Dinghuibacter silviterrae: one gene and its partner. The protein of the gene in region 1 interacts with the protein of each later gene in a pairwise test. Links are inferred from orthologs where the notes say so. Each region holds a gene or a part of one and is shown in the gene's direction. Other genes may lie near its edges.

Evidence for each region.
Region 2: the proteins of accC (region 1) and ribD interact in binary tests that used the Escherichia coli proteins (3 or more experiments, as listed by UniProt). The link is inferred for Dinghuibacter silviterrae from one-to-one orthologs.

What each region holds. Positions count from the first base shown.
Region 1 is NZ_SODV01000001.1:1,833,531-1,842,891, forward strand. The notes cover bases 2,138-5,067. They hold accC (acetyl-CoA carboxylase biotin carboxylase subunit), read left to right. Parts: upstream 2,138-2,864; coding sequence 2,865-4,271; downstream 4,272-5,067. Other genes in these bases: efp (elongation factor P), read left to right, coding at 2,138-2,374; accB (acetyl-CoA carboxylase biotin carboxyl carrier protein), read left to right, coding at 2,456-2,923; EDB95_RS08260 (helix-turn-helix domain-containing protein), read left to right, coding at 4,352-4,930; EDB95_RS08265 (HAD-IA family hydrolase), read left to right, coding at 4,977-5,067. In the rest of the region: EDB95_RS08230 (YebC/PmpR family DNA-binding transcriptional regulator), read left to right, coding at 66-788; EDB95_RS08235 (thiol-disulfide oxidoreductase DCC family protein), read left to right, coding at 793-1,197; EDB95_RS08240 (TlpA family protein disulfide reductase), read right to left, coding at 1,194-1,724; more of efp, read left to right, coding at 1,808-2,137; more of EDB95_RS08265, read left to right, coding at 5,068-5,672; EDB95_RS08270 (TIGR03364 family FAD-dependent oxidoreductase), read left to right, coding at 5,677-6,834; EDB95_RS08275 (DUF5690 family protein), read right to left, coding at 6,831-8,147; EDB95_RS08280 (glutamine synthetase III family protein), read right to left, coding at 8,453-9,361. UniProt on the Escherichia coli protein: This protein is a component of the acetyl coenzyme A carboxylase complex; first, biotin carboxylase catalyzes the carboxylation of the carrier protein and then the transcarboxylase transfers the carboxyl group to form malonyl-CoA.
Region 2 is NZ_SODV01000002.1:100,007-109,419, forward strand. The notes cover bases 2,289-5,270. They hold ribD (bifunctional diaminohydroxyphosphoribosylaminopyrimidine deaminase/5-amino-6-(5-phosphoribosylamino)uracil reductase RibD), read left to right. Parts: upstream 2,289-3,248; coding sequence 3,249-4,292; downstream 4,293-5,270. Other genes in these bases: EDB95_RS17635 (ExbD/TolR family protein), read left to right, coding at 2,289-2,385; prmC (peptide chain release factor N(5)-glutamine methyltransferase), read right to left, coding at 2,386-3,222; EDB95_RS17650 (IMPACT family protein), read left to right, coding at 4,276-4,884; EDB95_RS17655 (carbohydrate-binding family 9-like protein), read right to left, coding at 4,918-5,270. Also shown: pepT (peptidase T), read left to right, coding at 1-239; EDB95_RS17625 (SPFH domain-containing protein), read left to right, coding at 253-1,206; EDB95_RS17630 (MotA/TolQ/ExbB proton channel family protein), read left to right, coding at 1,268-1,978; more of EDB95_RS17635, read left to right, coding at 1,984-2,288; more of EDB95_RS17655, read right to left, coding at 5,271-5,976; EDB95_RS17660 (3-hydroxybutyryl-CoA dehydrogenase), read right to left, coding at 5,973-6,869; EDB95_RS17665 (carboxypeptidase-like regulatory domain-containing protein), read right to left, coding at 6,877-7,539; EDB95_RS17670 (Mrp/NBP35 family ATP-binding protein), read left to right, coding at 7,657-8,754; EDB95_RS17675 (FMN-binding negative transcriptional regulator), read left to right, coding at 8,759-9,379; pyrF (orotidine-5'-phosphate decarboxylase), read left to right, coding at 9,392-9,413. UniProt on the Escherichia coli protein: Converts 2,5-diamino-6-(ribosylamino)-4(3h)-pyrimidinone 5'-phosphate into 5-amino-6-(ribosylamino)-2,4(1h,3h)-pyrimidinedione 5'-phosphate.

The sequences.
Region 1 (9,361 bases):
TTGCGGCGGTTCAAACCGGATTTTATTACCTTTGCCTTCCTTTTTGAATAGAATAGAAAGATTTTATGGGTCGCATATTTGAAGTCCGCAAATCCACGATGTTCGCCCGCTGGGACAGGATGGCGAAACAATTTACCCGGATCGGGAAAGACATCGCCATTGCCGTAAAGGCGGGGGGCGGTGATCCTGCCACCAACCCCGCACTCAGGCGGTGCATGCAGAACGCCAAAAGCGTCAACATGCCCAAAGACCGGGTGGAAGCCGCCATCAAACGTGCCATGGGTAAGGATTCCGAGAACTATGACGAAATCCTGTACGAAGGATACGGTCCCCACGGCGTGGCCATCCTCGTGGAAGCCGCGACGAACAACAATACCCGTACGGTCGCCAACCTGCGCAGCCATTTTACGAAGGGTGGCGGGGCCCTGGGTACCAACGGGAGCGTGAGTTTCCAGTTTAAAAAAATGGGGGTTTTCCGGTTGCATCCCGAGGGACTGAACCAGGATGACCTGGAGCTGGAGTTGATCGATTTCGGTCTGGACGAGCTGGGCGAGAGCACCGGCGAGAACGACGAACCCATCCTGGTCCTCCGGTGCGCCTTTGCCGACTTCGGCAAGCTGCAGAAAGCGCTGGAAGACAAGGGGATTACGCCCATCAGCGCGGAGAACGAATGGATCCCGTCGGTGACCGTACCGGTGACGGACCTCCAGGCGGAGGAAGTGTCCAAGTTGATCGATAAGCTGGAGCAGGACGACGACGTCAGCAAGGTTTTCCACAACATGGGTTGATCGTATGGAGCAGGGACCCCTCTTGTTGTTTGACGGGGTTTGCAATCTTTGCAACCGCTCCGTTCAATTCGTGATCAGACACGACAAGGGTAAGATATTCCTGTTCGCCCCGTTACAGGGGGAAAGTGCCAAAAAAATACTCACCGAGCTGGGCATAAAAGAGACCCTCCCCGAGCAGGGAGGGTCTGTATTTTTAGTCGATAGAGGAAAACTATATAGCCGTTCCGACGCGGTCCTCGAAACACTTTGGATACTGGGCTGGCGGTGGACCGCTGTGGCGAAGGTCCTGCCCAGGGGGCTCCGGGATTGGGTCTACGACTGGATTGCGCGCAACCGCTACCGGTGGTTTGGGAAGCGGGAGGCGTGCATGATCCCCACGCCAGCCCTAAGGGCCCGGTTCCTGCCCTAGTCCTGGGTTACCAGTTGAATCAGGTTGGTCACCGTGGTCCCGCCGTCGAAAACCTTTACCAGTTTCTTGTGGCGGTCATATATGGCCAGGTAGGGCACATATTGAGAGCCATAGTGACGGGAAAAGAAAAACTCGTAGTCCCGGCCCATGGTGATGTTCTTATAGTCCGCCAGTTTATAATAGAAGTAGAAATTCTTCATTTTGTCGAAGGGCAGCGAAGTGAGCATCACGAACCGGACGCCTTTGAGGGAATCCATTTTACTCAGGATCGCCTCCGTCTGGTGCTGGCAGTGTTCACAATCAGGGCTGAAATACATCAGCACGATGGGTTTGCCCGACGGCAGCTTTTTGGTATTGAAAATGGTGGTGCTGTCCACTTCCAGGATATTGAATGATGGAAGGGTTTTGTCGGATTGATAGGGCAACTGGGGCTCCTGGGGCTGCTGGGGCGATGTTTGCTGGCTTTTACCGGGAACGGCCATCAACAGACTGGCAGCCAGGGCCAGCAGGTATAGGTTTTTCTTCATTCTGCAATTAACAAAAAAGAGGTGGTATTTTGTGATCTATATATATTTGCGCACTAAATACCCTTTTTTTGTAAACTTTAACTATGGCAAATACTTCGGACATCAGGACGGGTTTGATCATAAAATTGGACGGCGGGTTGTATTCCGTGGTCGAATTTGGTCAAAACAAAACGGCCCGTGCTGCGGCAAAGGTTTGGGCAAAGCTCAAGGGCGTGGACAATGCACGCACCATCGAACACACGTGGAACTCCGGGGACACGATCTTCCCGGTAAGGGTAGAAAAAAAGGCTTTTCAGTTCCTTTATAAAGACGATTCCGGGTACAATTTCATGGACAACGAGACCTTCGAACAGATCGTCATGGGGGAAAATCTGGTGGACGCGCCCCAGTTCCTAAGGGACGGCCAGGAAGTGGCCGTGCTGATCAACGGGGAAACCGAACAGCCCATGGGCGTGGAACTCCCCGACAAGATCGTCGTCCGGGTGACCTATGCAGAACCGGGGGTGAAAGGGGATACGGCCACCCGTACCCTGAAACCGGCTACCGTCGAGACGGGGGCCACGGTGATGGTACCGCTTTTCGTGGACGAGGGGGAGTTGATCCGCGTCAATACCAAGACCGGTGAATATATCGAGCGCGTCAAAGAATAGGCCGCCCGACCTTCGGCGATCTTTGATCGCCTGCGGTCCGCCCCCTACAGGGGCCCTTTAAAACCCAAAACACACAAACCCATGGATTTCAAACAAATTCAGGAGCTCATCAAGATCATCAACAAATCGAACATTGGTGAGATCAGCGTTGAAGAAAAGGACTTTAAGATAACGATCAAGCAAAAGGAAGACCAGGTTCATACCGTAGTAGCAGCTCCTGCACCCGTCCAGGTGCTCCCTGCGGCACCCGCGCCGGTTGAAACGGCAGCACGCCCCGCGCCCGCACCGGCGCCGGCGCCGAAATCGGACAACCTCATCACCATCAAAAGCCCCATGATCGGCACCTTCTACCGTAAGTCCTCTCCGGACAAGCCGAACTTCGTGGAAGCAGGCGACGAGGTAAACCCGGGCAAGGTCGTGTGCATCATCGAGGCCATGAAATTGTTCAACGAGATCGAGAGCGAGGTCAGCGGGAAGATCGTAAAGATCCTTGTCGAAGACGCCTCTCCCGTGGAATACGACCAACCGCTATTCCTGGTCGAACCCTAATCTGAAGCTGATGTTTAAAAAAGTATTGATTGCAAATCGTGGGGAAATCGCGTTACGGGTCATCAGGACGTGCCGGGAAATGGGCATTAAGACCGTAGCCGTATATTCCACCGCGGATAAAGATAGTTTGCACGTCCGTTTTGCGGACGAGGCCGTGTGTATAGGAAAACCTGCCAGCTCCGACTCCTATTTGAACATCACCCGCCTGATGGCCGCCGCGGAGATCACCAATGCGGACGCCGTTCATCCGGGGTACGGATTCCTGGCGGAAAACGCCCGTTTTGCAGAGATCTGTACGGAACACGGGATCAAATTTATCGGACCCACCCCGGCGATGATCCGGTCGATGGGGGATAAGATCACCGCCAAAGAAACCATGATCAAGGCCGGCGTGCCGGTCATCCCCGGGAGCGACGGTCTCCTGGAGAGCCTTGATCAGGCCAGGTCCATTGCACACGACATGGGCTACCCGGTGATCATCAAGGCTACCGCCGGCGGCGGTGGTAAAGGGATGCGCGTCGTATGGGAAGACAGTGAGCTCGAAAGGGCGTACAATACGGCCAAGGCCGAGGCCCTGGCTTCGTTTAAGAACGACGGGATCTACATGGAGAAGTTCGTGGAAGAACCCCGGCATATCGAAATCCAGGTTGCCGGCGACCAGTACGGCAAGGTGTGTCACCTTAGCGAGCGCGACTGTTCCATCCAGCGCCGCCACCAGAAACTGGTGGAGGAATCCCCTTCCCCGTTCATGACACCGGAGCTCCGGGAGAAAATGGGGGAGGCAGCCATCAAGGCGGCTTCCGCCATCAACTACGAGAGCGTGGGCACCATCGAATTCCTCGTGGACAAACACCGCAACTTCTACTTCATGGAGATGAACACGCGGATCCAGGTGGAGCACTGCGTGACCGAGGAAGTCATCAACTACGACCTGATCAAGGAACAGATCAAGATCGCGGCCGGTGTACCCATCAGCGGGCGCAACTATATCCCCGAAATGCACGCCATCGAATGCCGGATCAACGCGGAAGATCCCTACAACGACTTCCGTCCGTCCCCCGGCAAGATTACCGTCCTGCACCAGCCGGGCGGGCACGGGGTGCGTGTGGATTCCCACATCTATGCCGGGTATGTCATCCCTCCTTACTACGACTCCATGATCGGGAAGATCATCGCCGTGGCCCGGACCCGGGAAGAGGCGATCGACACCATGAGCCGCGCGCTCAGCGAATACGTCATCGAGGGCGTCAAGACAACCATACCGTTCCACCAGCAGCTCATGCGGAACGAAGACTTCCGGAAAGGAAACTTTACGACCAAATTCCTGGAAACTTTCGTGTTGCAATAGCGCCCCGGGCGCACCCGTCATTAGCGAATTAACAAAAGCCGGCCCTTTGGAGCCGGCTTTTTTGTTACTTTTATTTTGCCATGCAAAAAGACGTCATTCTCCAGATCAGCAACAAGATCAAGGAAAAACGCAAGGAACGCCACATCACCATCCAGGAGCTTGCAGACAAAGCGGGGGTTACCAAGGGTTTTATTTCCCAGATCGAGAACAACCGGACCGTCCCTTCCCTCACGGTGTTGCTGAGCATCATCCGCTCCCTGAACATCGATCTGAATGCCTTTTTTGACGAGCTGCAAGGGGAAAACGGGGAAGAGGATAAGGTGGTGGTCCGCAAAAAGCAGGATTACCAGGAGTTTCAAAAGGAAAACGCCCGCGGGTTCGTCTACCAGCGCATCATGGCCACCCACGTCCAGGACCGGCACATCGACATTGTCCTGCTCCGGTTGCAAAAAAATTCCCGGCGGGCCCCCGTTCGTACGGACGCCTTCGAATACAAATACGTCATCTCCGGGGAAGTGGAGTATACTATAGGCGACAAAAAATACATGCTCGGACCTGGTGACTCCATCTACTTCGATGCCCGGGAACCCCACAACCCCAAAAATGTGGGGGAGGACGATGCCCTCATGCTCGTCGTCTACTTTTTCATGGAGAAATAACATCTTTTTAAGGTCCAAAAGTTTAATTATACTATACATTTGTGCCATGAATAAGGTACAATTGGTCGTATTCGATATTGCCGGTACCACGGTGCTGGACGGGGGAAATGTCGCCATTGCTTTTGCCCAGGCTATGGGGGAGCATGGGTATACCATCGCCAAAGAAGAAGTAAACCCCCTGATGGGGTATAAAAAGCCGGTGGCCATTCGTATGCTGTTGGACAAATACGAACCCAACCCCGCGAAGATCAGCGAGGGGCTCATCCATTCGATCCACGACCGTTTTGTGGAGCTGATGATCAACTATTACAAAACCGGCCAGGGTGTCGAACCCCTGCCGGGTGTGGACAGGGTCTTCTCCTACCTGAAAGAAAAGGGTGTCAAAATCGGCCTGGATACGGGTTTTTCAAAAGACATCGCCACCGCGATCGTCGACCGTCTGGGGTGGGAAAAGGAAGGCAAAGTCGACTATATTGTTGCGAGCGACGAGGTTCCCTCCGGGCGTCCCGCACCCTTTATGATCCAAAAGATGATGGACGAGGCCGGTATTTCGGACCCCCGTCAAGTCGTCAAGATCGGGGATACCGAGGTGGACATCAACGAAGGGCTCAACGCGGGTTGTTTGTTCTCCATAGGGGTGACCACGGGTGCCTTTACCCGGGAGGAGTTGCGGAAATACCACCCGACCCATATCATCGACCACATGGAGGAACTCATCCCTATCCTCGAAAGCGTCAATTAAGTTTATGCCTGATAAACATGACCTCCTCGTCGTTGGCGCCGGGGTACTGGGTACGTTTCATGCTTTTCATGCCTTGAGGCGGGGCTTGTCGGTGACCCTCCTGGAAAAAGACCGCTACCCGGTACAGGCCACCGTCCGCAATTTTGGCCAGGTGGTCCCGAGCGGGATGGCCGGCCGCTGGTTCGACTACGGCCGCCGCAGCCTCGAATGGTACCGGTTTATCCAGGAACGCGCGGACATTACCGTACGCCCCGGCGGGACGGTGTATATCGCGTCGGACCCGGAGGAACAACAGCTCTTACACGAGCTGCACGAGGTCATGACCGGCCGCGCGTATCCCGTTTCGATGCTGAGCCCCGCGGCCTGCCTGGAACGCTGGCCCGCGCTGCAAGCCGGGTATTGCCGGGAAGGGCTTTTTTTCCCCGAAGAAGTCAGCGTGGCACCGGAAGCCATGATCTACCGGCTGCTCGATTTTATGCAGGAGTCGTTCCCCAGGTTTACGTACCGTACGCTGACCACCGCAGTGGACTGCCGGCCCAGCGGGGACGGGGTCGCCGTGGTAACGAACGCGGGGGAAACGATCTTTGCCGCTAAAGCAATTGTGTGCAACGGCGGAGAATTTAAGCTGCTGTTCCCACAGTTGTTTGAGCGCAGTGGCATCGTGGTCAGCAAACTCCAGATGATGCGGACCAGGCCCATGCCTTCGGTAGCGCTTCACGGCAACGTCCTGACGGGTCTGACGATCCGCCGCTACGAATCTTTTGAACAATGTCCTTCTTTTGCCGGGCTCTCCGTGCCGGAACACCTCCGGGAGCTCAAACAATGGGGGATTCATATCCTTTTCAAACAGGCGGACGACGGCAGCATCATCATCGGTGACTCGCACGAGTATGCGGGGGCCATGGAGGCGGACGACCTGGGTTTTTCCATCAACAGCCACATCAACGAGCTGATGCTCCGCGAGGCGTCCCGGATCGTTTCGTTTGACGTCCGCAACCTGGACCGGGTATGGGCGGGCTTTTATCCGCAGCACAAGGAACGGGACATCGTCGAGGAGGACCTGGAGGGGTGTATCCATATCCGGACCGCCATAGGCGGGAAGGGGATGACGTCGGCGGCGGGGTACGCCGAAGAAAGTATTACCGCGTTGTTCGGGCGCTAGGCCGCTGCCAGGCCCCCGGCGGGTTGGGGCGGCGCCTCGCCGCGCATCTTCTGCGTGAAGTAGCGATAAGACAACCCGATGCACCCGAGCCCGATGATCGCCACCACGGTCAGCGACCACGTGAAGAACGACCCCCAGCTAAGGGCGTGTTTCCCAAACTCTTTATACAACAGCACCCCCACGCTCCCGGCGTAGCCGATGGAGTCGGCGGCATAGATCAGGAAACCGATGTTCCCCTTGATCCGGAATACCGCGATCAGGCGTTCGAAGAAAATGACCTGGTAGGGGATGTAGGCGAGGTATAGGCCGAAGGCCGCAAAGTACATCAGGACAAAGGGCGTGATGGCATGGATATAGAAGAGGTAGGAACCCGCCCCGATCGACAGGAAGCCCAGCACGATCAGCAGGTGCGAGAGCCGGAAGGCCTGGCGGTTGCTCCGGATATAGACCAGGGCGCCCACGCACAAAAGAACGGCGATGGACACGGGGGTGTCGATCTGGGCATAGACGGAGGGCGCCACCGGGTGACCATACAATCCCTGCCATATTTCGACCTCGAAATTATCCCGGAGGTCCCGCATGGCGGTCAGGGTGATGTACAACCCCAGGTTGAACAGGAACCCGGGCCAAAAGCTCCGGAGAAATGCCCTCCTGTCCTCGGCAAACATCTGGGTTCTTTCGGAGCGGGCGGCTTTGTCCTCCGGGGTGGGCTCGGGGGTGACGCTCAGCAAAGCCACGAAAACGAGCATCGGCACAAAAAAGACCGCCCCTACGGCAAACGGCATCCAATGCTCGGGCATGTGCCAGTCCACCACCATCATCCGGCCGATCCCTTTGACGACCCCGGCCGAAAAGATCAGGGATGCGCTGAGGATTGTCGCCATGATTTCGGTGGCCCTCCGGCCTTCCAGGTAGCTGTACACAAGCCCCCAGATCAACCCCAGCGGGAGACCGTTGGCAAACATACAAACGATGCCCCAGGGCGCGGGGACCAAGGCGAGCCCCAAGAGACAAAACCAGGCAAAACTCAGCAACCCGATGATATAAACGGGACGTTTTTCGGGGCGGACCTCGGAAATAAATTTGATCCCGATGAACTTGCTCGTGGCATATCCTAAAACCTGGGCAATGACGAGCAGGACCTTGTAGTCCATCCCCCAGAAGACCTGCCCCTCAAAGGTGGCGGCGGCAAAACTTTTCCGGAAACTATAGGTGCAGACGTAGATGCAAAAAGCCGATATACTGCTGAGCAGCAACACCGTCAGCGGCGAAGCCTGCTGCATCTTCCGGCGGAGGATTTCGTGGGGGCGCATCTGTAAAGGTATCTTCCCCAGCGTCAGCCAGGGTGGAAAAAAGTTTAAGGAATTGTTACTAAATGTTTACTTATACTAAACTCGATGCTGAAATCTGAATTTTTAGCCCGGGGGTCAGGCAGCGAAAATATCACCGTCAGGGATCTACTATATAGGTTCCGAATACTTTTTTGCCACTAAGTAAGTTGTTGCCCAGCCCCTTGCCAGGGCTGGGCTTTTTTCAAAGGTTGATCTGGTACGGGTATATATAAAAAAGCCCCCTCCGTATGCGGAGCGGGGCTTTTTCTATTTCTTCAAAGCGCGTTCTAGCGCAGGAACAGCATTTCGCGGTATTTCGGCAATTCCCACAACCGGTCGTCCACGATCATTTCCAGCTTGTCGACGTGGTAGCGGATCTCGTCAAAAAAGGGCTTTACCTTGTCGCAGTAGGCGATGGCGCGGGCACGGCTTTCGGCGATGGCGTTGGCTTCCTTGCGGGCTTCGGTCATTTCCTCGACCTTGGCGCGCACCACATTGATGTGCTCGGAGATTTCTTTCAGTACTTCCAGCTGCGCCTTGTAGGTGGACTCGGGGAGCCCGATTTCCTTCAGGCCTTTGATGTTCTGGATCAGCGTATTTTGATAGGTAAAGGCCGTGGGGAGGATGTGGTTGGTGGCCAGGTCCCCGATGACGCGGCCTTCGATCTGTACTTTTTTGATATAGTCTTCCAGGGCGATCTCGTGACGCGCTTCAAGCTCCAGGTGGTTGTACACGTGGTGGGTCTCGAAAAGGTGTTTGGCCTTAGACGTGATAAAGGCGTCGAGGGCCAGGGGCGTGGTCTTTACGTTGGGCAGACCGCGGCGATGGGCTTCTTTTTCCCACTCTTCGCTGTAACCATCGCCTTCAAAAAGCACTTTTTTGGCCGACACGATGTATTGCTGGATGACCTGCATGATGGCCACCTCTTTTTTCTCGCCTTTTTCGATGAGGGCGTCGACTTCCTTTTTAAAATGCGCCAGGGTGTCGGCCATGATGGTGTTGAGCGTAATCATGGCATTGGCACAGTTGGCGGAGGAACCCACGGCGCGGAACTCGAACTTGTTACCGGTGAAGGCAAAAGGAGAGGTCCGGTTGCGGTCGGTGTTGTCCAGAAGCAGTTCGGGGATCGTCTTGTGGATGTCGAGCTTGAGCATGATCTCGTCCTGCTCGCTGAACTTTTTGCCCACCCGGCTTTC
Region 2 (9,413 bases), on another replicon or contig:
TGACGTTGTATGCGCAGGAAGCGATCCGCCGTACGGGGCTCAAGGTTCGCGCGGAAAGCATCAGGGGTGGCACGGACGGCAGCCGGCTTAGCTATATGGGGCTGCCTTGTCCCAACCTGTTTACAGGGATGCAGGGGATCCATTCGCGCCGGGAATGGATCGGGGTGTCGGATATGGAAGCCGCGGTGGAGACCCTGGTGCACCTGGTTCAGGTGTGGGCGGAACATAGCGAAGAATAAACCACATATCGATATGAACTATATTCCCTTTATAGGACTCTTTATCCTGGTGATCCTGATTTTTTCCGGTCTGGTGACCGTGGCCCAGGGAAACGTGGCCGTCGTGACCCTGTTTGGCAGCTACCGGCGGATCCTCCGGCCGGGGCTCAATTTCAAGATCCCTATCCTGGAGCAGATCTACCGGAAGATCAGCATCCAGAACCGTTCGGTGGAGCTGGAATTCCAGGCGGTGACCGTGGACCAGGCCAACGTCTATTTCAAGGCCATGCTCCTGTATGCCGTTCAGAACGCCGACGAGGAGACGATCAAAAAGGTGGCGTTTAAATTTATCAGCGAACGGGACTTTATGCAGGCCCTGGTGCGTACCATAGAGGGGACCATCCGCGGCTTCGTGGCGACCAAAAAGCAGGCAGAGATCCTGGGTCTGCGCAGGGAGATCGTTGAATACGTAAAGGCACAGCTCGACCATGCGCTGGAAGAATGGGGTTATCACCTCATGGACCTTCAGATCAACGACATTACTTTCGACAAGGCCATCATCGACTCCATGAGCCGTGTGGTCGCGTCCAATAACCTAAAGGCGGCCGCCGAGAACGAGGGGCAGGCCCTCCTGATCACCAAGACCAAGGCCGCCGAAGCGGAAGGGAACGCCATCAAGATCTCGGCAGCAGCGGAGCGGGAGGCTGCCATGCTCCGGGGACAAGGGGTGGCCCTTTTCCGGGAAGAAGTCGCCAAGGGGCTTAGCCACGCCGCCGAAGAGATGAAACAAGCGAACCTGGATACCAACGTCATCCTGTTCAGCATGTGGACGGAAGCCCTCAAGAACTTCGCGGAAGTGGGGAAGGGGAACGTCATTTTCCTGGACGGCTCCAGCGAAGGCATGCAGAAGACCATGGGGCAAATCATGGCGTTCCTGCAGATGAACCTGACGACCAAGGCAGATTCCAAGGGGTCGAATACTAATTAACACTATTTTGCGTTACTTAGGTACCTGAAAAATTTACTTTTGCCCATAAATCCTAACAGGAATGACCCCTATTTTGCTTCAATTGACCGGTGATTCTGTCCGTAAAATAACCGATTCCCTTGCCCACGCCCAGGCGACCGCTGCCCCTGCCCAAACGATGAACGTGATCGACCTGCTGATCAAGGGCGGATGGATGATGGTGCCCCTGGGTCTTTTGAGCCTTATAGCGGTATTCGTTTTCTTCGAGCGGTATTTCTATATCCGCAAGGTGTCCAAGTCGGACGACAATTTCATGAACATCATCCGCGACCACATCATCAACGGGAACGTCCAGGCGGCGCGCAGCCTCGCCAAAAATACGGCAAACCCGGTCGCGCGGGTGATCGACAAGGGGATACAGCGGATCGGAAAACCCATCGACGCGATCGAGAACAGCATGGAGAATATCGGGAACCTGGAGATCTACAAGATGGAACAAAACCTCGGCATCCTGAGCGTCATCGCCCGGATCGCACCGATGTTTGGATTTCTGGGGACGATCGTCGGGATGATCCAATTGTTTTACGAGATTACATCGACAGGGGTATACGACCTGACCACCATTGCCGGTGGTATTTATGTCAAAATGATCACCAGCGCCTCCGGTCTGATCATCGGCCTGCTGGCATTTGTGGGCTACAGCTTTCTCCATACGCAGATCGACAAATGCGCCAATAAGATGGAGCGCGCCAGCTCCGACTTTATCGATATTTTACAAGAACCCACCCGATAAACCGTATGCAACTGCGATCCAGACGAATGAGGGCCCATGATGCCGAAGTAAGCACGGATGCGCTGAATGACATCCTGTTTATCCTGGTGATGTTCTTCCTGATTGTCTCTACGCTGGCCAACCCGAACGTGATCAAGGTCACTCAGCCAAAATCAAAAGCCGACACCAAGGCCAAACAATCGGTCGTCGTTTCTATAGACGCCAACAAACAGTATTATGTCGGATCGGACAAGGTGACGATCGACCAGCTCAAGGCGGCCTTGATACCGGTTCTGGCGAAGGAAAACGGGGAGCCGACCATCGTCATCAACTCCGACAAGACAGTGCCTATCGACTATGCCGTTGCGGTGATGCGGATTGCCCGGGAGTTGAATGCGAGGACGGTGTTGTCGGTGGATAACAAATAATTATCGTCTTGCCCGGATCATCCGGTCTTTGCCCTGCATATCCTTTTTTAGGGTGACTTCGTTCAGGCCTTCACTTTCGAAGAGCGCGGCTGTTTGGGGGCCGAGGGATTCGTTGATCTCTACGTATAGTACGGTCCCCGCATTTGTGACGCGGGCGAGCTTTCTATAGAATACAAGTGCGTCGTCGTCGGGTACGAACAGTGCCAGGTGCGGTTCCTGGGTGAGGACGCGGTCGTGCATCGCGGCCTTTTCTTTTTCTGCGATATAAGGAGGGTTACTTACCAGGATGTCGACCGCCGGAAGCGTTGTCCAGGTGGATTTGTCCAGGAAGTCCGCCTGGATGAAGCGGACCGGTGCGTGGTGGCGTTCGGCGTTGGCGCGGGCTATGGTTAACGCGCCGGGGGAGACATCCAGGGCGTGGATCGCGGCGTTGGGGAGGTGTTTTTGAAGGGCGATGGGGATGCAGCCGCTGCCGGTGCCGATGTCGAGGATGCGCGGGGCGCCGCTGCGGGCGTCTTCGACGATCCAGTGTACAAGCTCTTCCGTTTCGGGCCGCGGGATCAGGACGTCTTCGTTGACATGGAAAAGGAGCCCATCGAACCAAGCCTCCCCAAGCACATACTGGACAGGCCGCTGGCGCAGGAGCTGGGCGAGGTCGGCTTCAAGTTGGGCGGCCTGCCCGGGGGCCAGGGGATCGGTCTTGCGGAGGATGCGGTCCATGCGTCGCAGACCCAGGCGGCTTTCCAGGACGAGGTCGGCCACGGAAGCGGCCTCGCGAGGGTCGTAGACCGCCAGGAGGGAGCGGGTGAGGTATTCGTAGGCGGCGCCGGTCGTCATGGCTGCAAACGTAGTACTTTTGCAGCATGAGCACGCACGAAAGGTATATGCGGCGTTGTCTGCAACTGGCGGCCCTGGGGGCGGGGAGCGTGGCGCCCAACCCCATGGTCGGTGCGGTGTTGGTGTACCGCGACCTGGTGATCGGTGAGGGGTATCACCAGCGCTATGGACAGGCGCATGCGGAAGTCCATTGCATCAGGGATGCGGAGGAACGGTTTGCGGCGGGGCAGTGGGCGAACTTAGGTTTTGCCGACGCGGGGGCTTTGCTGGCGGCGTCGACCTTGTATGTGTCGCTGGAGCCTTGCGCTCATCATGGGAAAACGCCCCCCTGTGCGGACCTGGTGGTGGCGAAAGGCATCCGGCGCGTGGTCGTGGGGGTGCGTGATCCATTTCCGGAAGTGAATGGTAAAGGCATCGACAAACTGCTCCGGGCGGGGATCGAAGTGATTTGTCCAGTGTTGGAGGAGGACTGCATGGCGCTCAACAGGCGTTTTTTCACTTTTCATACAAAGCACCGGCCCTATATCATCCTGAAGTGGGCGCAAAGCGCGGATGGGTGTATTGGCCGGGAGGGACAGCGGATCGCGGTGTCCAATGCCTGGTCGAAACGGCTTGTCCATCGCTGGCGGAGTGAGGAGGCCTCGATCCTTGTGGGGGGGCATACGGCAAGGGTGGACGATCCGGCACTGACGAACCGGTACTGGCCGGGACCCAGTCCGCTCCGGTTGGTGTTGGATCCGGATGGGGTGCTGACCCCGGGTATGAAGGTGCTGGACGGAGAGGCGCCGACGGTGGTGTATCCGACCCGGGACCTTCGCGAAGTCTTGTCGGACCTGCACCGGCGATCAGCCCAAAGCGTGCTGGTGGAAGGGGGCGCCCGTTTGTTAACCTCCTTTATCGCCGGGGGGCTTTTTGACGAAATCCGGGTGATCCGGTCGGAAACGGTGCACCTGCCGGGCGGGATACCCGCCCCCGTTATGCCGGTGGTACCGCTTCAGCGGTCTTTTGCGTTGGGGGACGACCGTGTGTTCATTTATAGTAGTTTTGTGACGCATGGATATTGGGGCTGACGTTTATTATACCATCGACAAGCCGTCGGTGGCTGAATTCAAGGACCGGGGCAGCCGGTTTATTGCTTTTGCCTATCCTATTCTCACCCAGGCCGATTTCAAAGAATGTTTGCAGAAGGTAAAAAAAGAACACCCCAAGGCGGACCACCATTGTTTCGCCTATCGTCTGGGCGTGGATGGTCTTCAGTTCCGTTCGGGGGACGATGGGGAACCCGCGGGCAGTGCGGGGCGGCCGATCCTCGGACAGCTTGATTCCAAAGAACTGACCAATACCGCGGTGATCGTGGTGCGCTATTTCGGGGGAACGCTTTTAGGCGTACCGGGGCTGATCAATGCGTATAAAACCGCAACGGCGCTGGCGCTCCAGGTGGTGCCGATCGTCTCCAAACCGGTGGAGGTGCCGTACGAGCTGCACTTCGACTATACACAACTCAACGACGTGATGCAGGTGGTGCGTCAACAACAGTGCCGTGTGATCGAACAGGACTTGCAACTGTTTTGCCGCATGGTCGTGGGGATACCCAAGGTGCGGCTGACGGAGGCGTTGTACAAGCTTGGGGAGTTGTATACGGTGGAGGTCAAAAAAGTCTGACGCTTTTGCGGCCGCGCACCCTGCGCGGATTTCTCAATGCTGCCGCCCGATATTCCCGTTCGGATCGATGGTCCACGTTTCATGGGTGTCCGGGGCGGTCAGCATCGCAATGAAGGTATGGGCGGTGGCTTCGATGGTGAGCGCCGTGCTATGTCCATCGATCGCGCTTTCCGCGGCCAGGCCAAGCCCGGCGGCATCCGTATAGGTGCCGTGCGTACCGTGATACATCATTTCCCTGTAGGCCACTTCCCAAAGACGGTTTTTTAGCGACTCGGAGAAGGGAAGCGTGAACGCCGTATCGTGGTCTGCAAACAAGAGGTACCCCCAACGCTCTGGAAAGTGCATGTTGATGACGCCTTGCGGGGACCACACCCAGTTGTGCTCGGGTACGTTTTGGCGTTTTACATAATGGCCGTCCTGTACGTCGGTGTCCCATTCGACACGGGAGAAATTGATGCGCCACAGGGACCCGGGGGCGGGCGTTTCTGTGCCGTTACCCATGCTGATGGCGGCGATGGGGACGGCCATTTCCACGGTCCAGCCGCGGTCGGTGTCCCCGGGATGATTGAGGGTACCGTCGATGTGTACGGCCTTTTGGAGACCGGTGGCGTCCCAGGAGATCAACGCGTTCCCGCCGACCCGGTAGGGTTCGGGCAGGTAAAGATCGAAGAGGGTGCCCAGGGCGTTGATCTCCATTTCGAAATAGTGCCTGGCGTTGTTATCGGGGTTGACAAAGACCTCGAAGTCGTTGTCGTGGAAGATGATGTCGTCGTGATGGTTCAGTGTTGCCCATACATCGGGTTCTTCGAGCTGGGCGGCGATATAGAGATAGTGTTCGTCCCACAGCATCTTTGCCCGGGTGCGAAAGCGCGGGCGGGGACGGATATCACCTTCAATATCGGAAAAGTCCCCGGTCCAGGGGGCCGTTTGCCAGGCGGCGTCGTCCAGCCGGCCGTCGATGTGCGGGGGCACGGACGTTTTTTGAACGACATAGTGCAGGGGCATCCGGGTCAGCCGGGTAAGAAGGGCGCTGTCGTCCTGGGCGGTGGCGCGAAGGGCGGACAGGAGCAGGAGGAAAAAGAGGGGTTTCATACGCGGAAGCGGGCGCTGGGCCGCGCATTTTTGGGGCCACCCGTATAGTCGTAAAATCCTTCGCCGCTTTTAATCCCCAGGCGGCCGGCGGTTACCATATTGACCAGGAGGGGACAGGGGGCGTATTTGGGCTGGCCAAAGCCGTCGTGGAGGACGCGCAGGATGGACAGGCAAACGTCCAGGCCGATGAAGTCGGCGAGCTGGAGCGGGCCCATCGGGTGGGCCATGCCGAGCTTCATTACGGTATCGATGGCTTCCACGCCCGCCACGCCTTCATAGAGGCTGAAGATGGCCTCGTTGATCATCGGCATGAGGATGCGGTTGGCGATAAAACCCGGGTAATCGTTGACCACGCACGGCACCTTTTCCAGCCGTTGGGAAAGGGCGACCACGGTGTCGGTCACAGTAGACTGGGTGGCGTACCCGTTGATGACTTCGACGAGTTTCATCACGGGTACCGGATTCATGAAGTGCATGCCGATCACCTGACCCGGCCGGCGCGTGGCCGCGGCGATCCGGGAGATGCTGATGGAGGATGTATTGGTGGCCAGGATGGCGTGTTCCGGTGCCGCCTGGTCGATGCTGCCAAAGATCTGGAGTTTGAGCGTCACGTCTTCGGTGGCGGCCTCGACAACGAGGTCCGCGTCGCGTACGCCCTCCTGGATCGTGGTCACGGTCCGGATGCGGGCCAGGGTGGCGTCTTTTAGCGTCTCAGGGATGCTTCCCTTTGCCACCTGGCGGTCGAGGTTGGCCGCGATGGTGTGCAGGGCTTTGTCCAGGCGCTCTGTGGAAACGTCTACAAGGGTCACCGGGTAGCCGTACTGGGCGAAAGTATGCGCGATTCCATTACCCATGGTACCCGCCCCGATCACTGCAACCGTTTGTTCAGCCATGACGGAACTAATAATTGTCGTCGGAATTGTTTTTGAAGTCACCCCTTTTCCATGCTTTGATAAACTCGCTCCAGGCAAAGGGGTTGAAGATGTTCTGTGGGGGGGCCTGCCCGGTATAATACATGCTCCGGGCCTGTTGCGTCAATTGGTAGTTGGTCATTTCCCGGGCGTCCCTGGGCAGGGTCCTGAGGAGACGCGCCCTTTGCTTCGGGTCCATGTTCTTGGTGGCGGTGGCCATGGCGTCGTCCTTGAACTCCATCGTCACAAAGTCCCGCTCGAACTGTTCCCGGGTGGGCCGGGGCCGGAGCACGACCGTGGTCATATACTTGCTGGTGTCTGCGGACATCAGGGCAACGAGGCTGTATTGATTGCCCACGATATCGGTGGGGACCTTTTTCTCCACCGGGGTATAACCGACGAAGGTGAATTGCAGGACGTCTCCCTTGAGTACGACGATCGAAAACACCCCCTGCTCGTTGGCTACGGCGCCCCTCCTCTCCCCTTTGACCATGATGGTGGCGCCGGGAAGGGCCTTAAGGCTGTCAGAGGACATGACCACACCAACCAACTGCACGACCGAGTCCTTGAAATTCTCAAATTGAGCAAAGGTCCTTGATGCGGGTAAAATGCCGATCACCCCAAGCAGACAAATTTTCAGCAATCTCTTCATAAAGTGTAAATACTCCGTCAACGGGCAAGATACCCCCATTTTACCAGATTCAAGCAAAGTAAGGTGATCAATGGTTAATTTTGCGGGAGGGAAACTATTTTAACAAATGTATAAAAGATGACGGAACAGCAAGTATTGAAGGCGCTTGGAAACGTCCAGGAACCGGACCTCGGGAAGGATATCGTGACCCTGGATATGGTAAAAGATATTCATATCGAAGGCAGGAAAGTCCGCTTCACGGTGGTCCTGACCACCCCGGCCTGCCCGCTCAAGGATATGATCCACAATGCCTGTGTGAACGCGATCCATCTGTTGGTGGACAAGGAGGCCGAGGTCGACGTACACTTTACGGCAAATGTTAGCTCTAATAGGCTGGATAGCAAGCAATTACTACCCAAGGTCCGGAACATCATCGCGGTGGTGTCTGGAAAAGGTGGCGTAGGGAAGTCCACCGTGGCGGCCAACCTGGCCCTCGCACTGGCCAAGGGAGGCGCTTCCGTGGGGCTGATGGATGCAGACATCTATGGGCCGAGCGTGCCCATCATGTTTGGTGTCCGCGGCGAACGTCCGCTGATGACGACGGTGAATGGGAAAAATATGATCGCCCCGCTGGAACAATATGGCATCCAATTGATGAGCATTGGTCTTCTGGTGGATGAAAAACAAGCGGTGGTGTGGAGAGGACCCATGGTCTCCACGGCGATCCGCCAGTTCGTGACAGACGTGTACTGGGGCGAGCTCGACTACCTGGTCATCGACATGCCGCCGGGAACGGGGGACATCCACCTCACCCTGTTGCAAACGGTACCGGTGACGGGCGTGGTGATCGTAACAACGCCGCAAAAGGTGGCCCTGGCGGATGCCCGCAAGGGGATCGCCATGTTCGGACAGGCGCAGCTCAACGTGCCCATCATCGGGGTGGTGGAAAATATGAGCTATTTCGTACCCGCGGAATTGCCCGATCATACGTATTACATATTTGGAAAAGAAGGAGGCAGGCGTCTCGCTGAAGAATTTGACGTTCCGTTCCTGGGGCAGATACCCCTGGTCCAGGGGATCCGCGAAGGGGGCGACCAGGGTGTGCCGGCCATGATGGGAGACGACGCGGTCAGCCGGAAGGCTTTCCTGGACGTCGCCGGAGCGGCGGTGCGCAGCATTGCCATGCGGAATGCGCACCTCGACGCAGCGAAGGCGGCCAGCGTCGTCAATGCATAAGATCATGTATATACCTAGACGATACGAAGAAAAAGACAGGGCATCGATCCTCGACCACCTGCGGACCCATTCCTTTGCGATCCTGGTCTCCGTCATGGAGGGCAGGCCCATTGGTACGCACATCCCCTTGTTGACGGTGGAGGAGGGCGATACGCTTTTCCTTGTCGGCCATATCAGCCGTGGGAACGAGCAAAAACACGCACTGGTGGAAGGCGCCACGGTGCTGGCGATTTTTCCGGGTCCGCACGCCTATGTGTCACCCCGCTGGTATACCAAAATGATGGTGCCGACCTGGAACTACCTGTCGGTACACGCCTATGGTACCGTGGAGCTGATGGAAGGAGAAGCGCTCGCGGCAGCCGTCACCGCTATGGTCGACCATTACGAGCATGGGATGCCGCGGCCGGTGCACGTATCGGAAATACCGGAGAAGTCATTTCAAGATGACCTCCGCGGCATCGTCGGTTTCCGTATCCGCGTGACGGAACTCCAGGCCGTGGCAAAGCTGAGCCAGAACCGGGATGACGAAAGTTACCACAATGTCGCCCGTGAACTGGACCAGTCCGGCGATGCCTCTGCCCGCGACGTCGCCGCGGAAATGAGAAAGCGCCGGGATATTTCGTAATTTTGTGAGCGCATGACACGCATCCAACTGATAC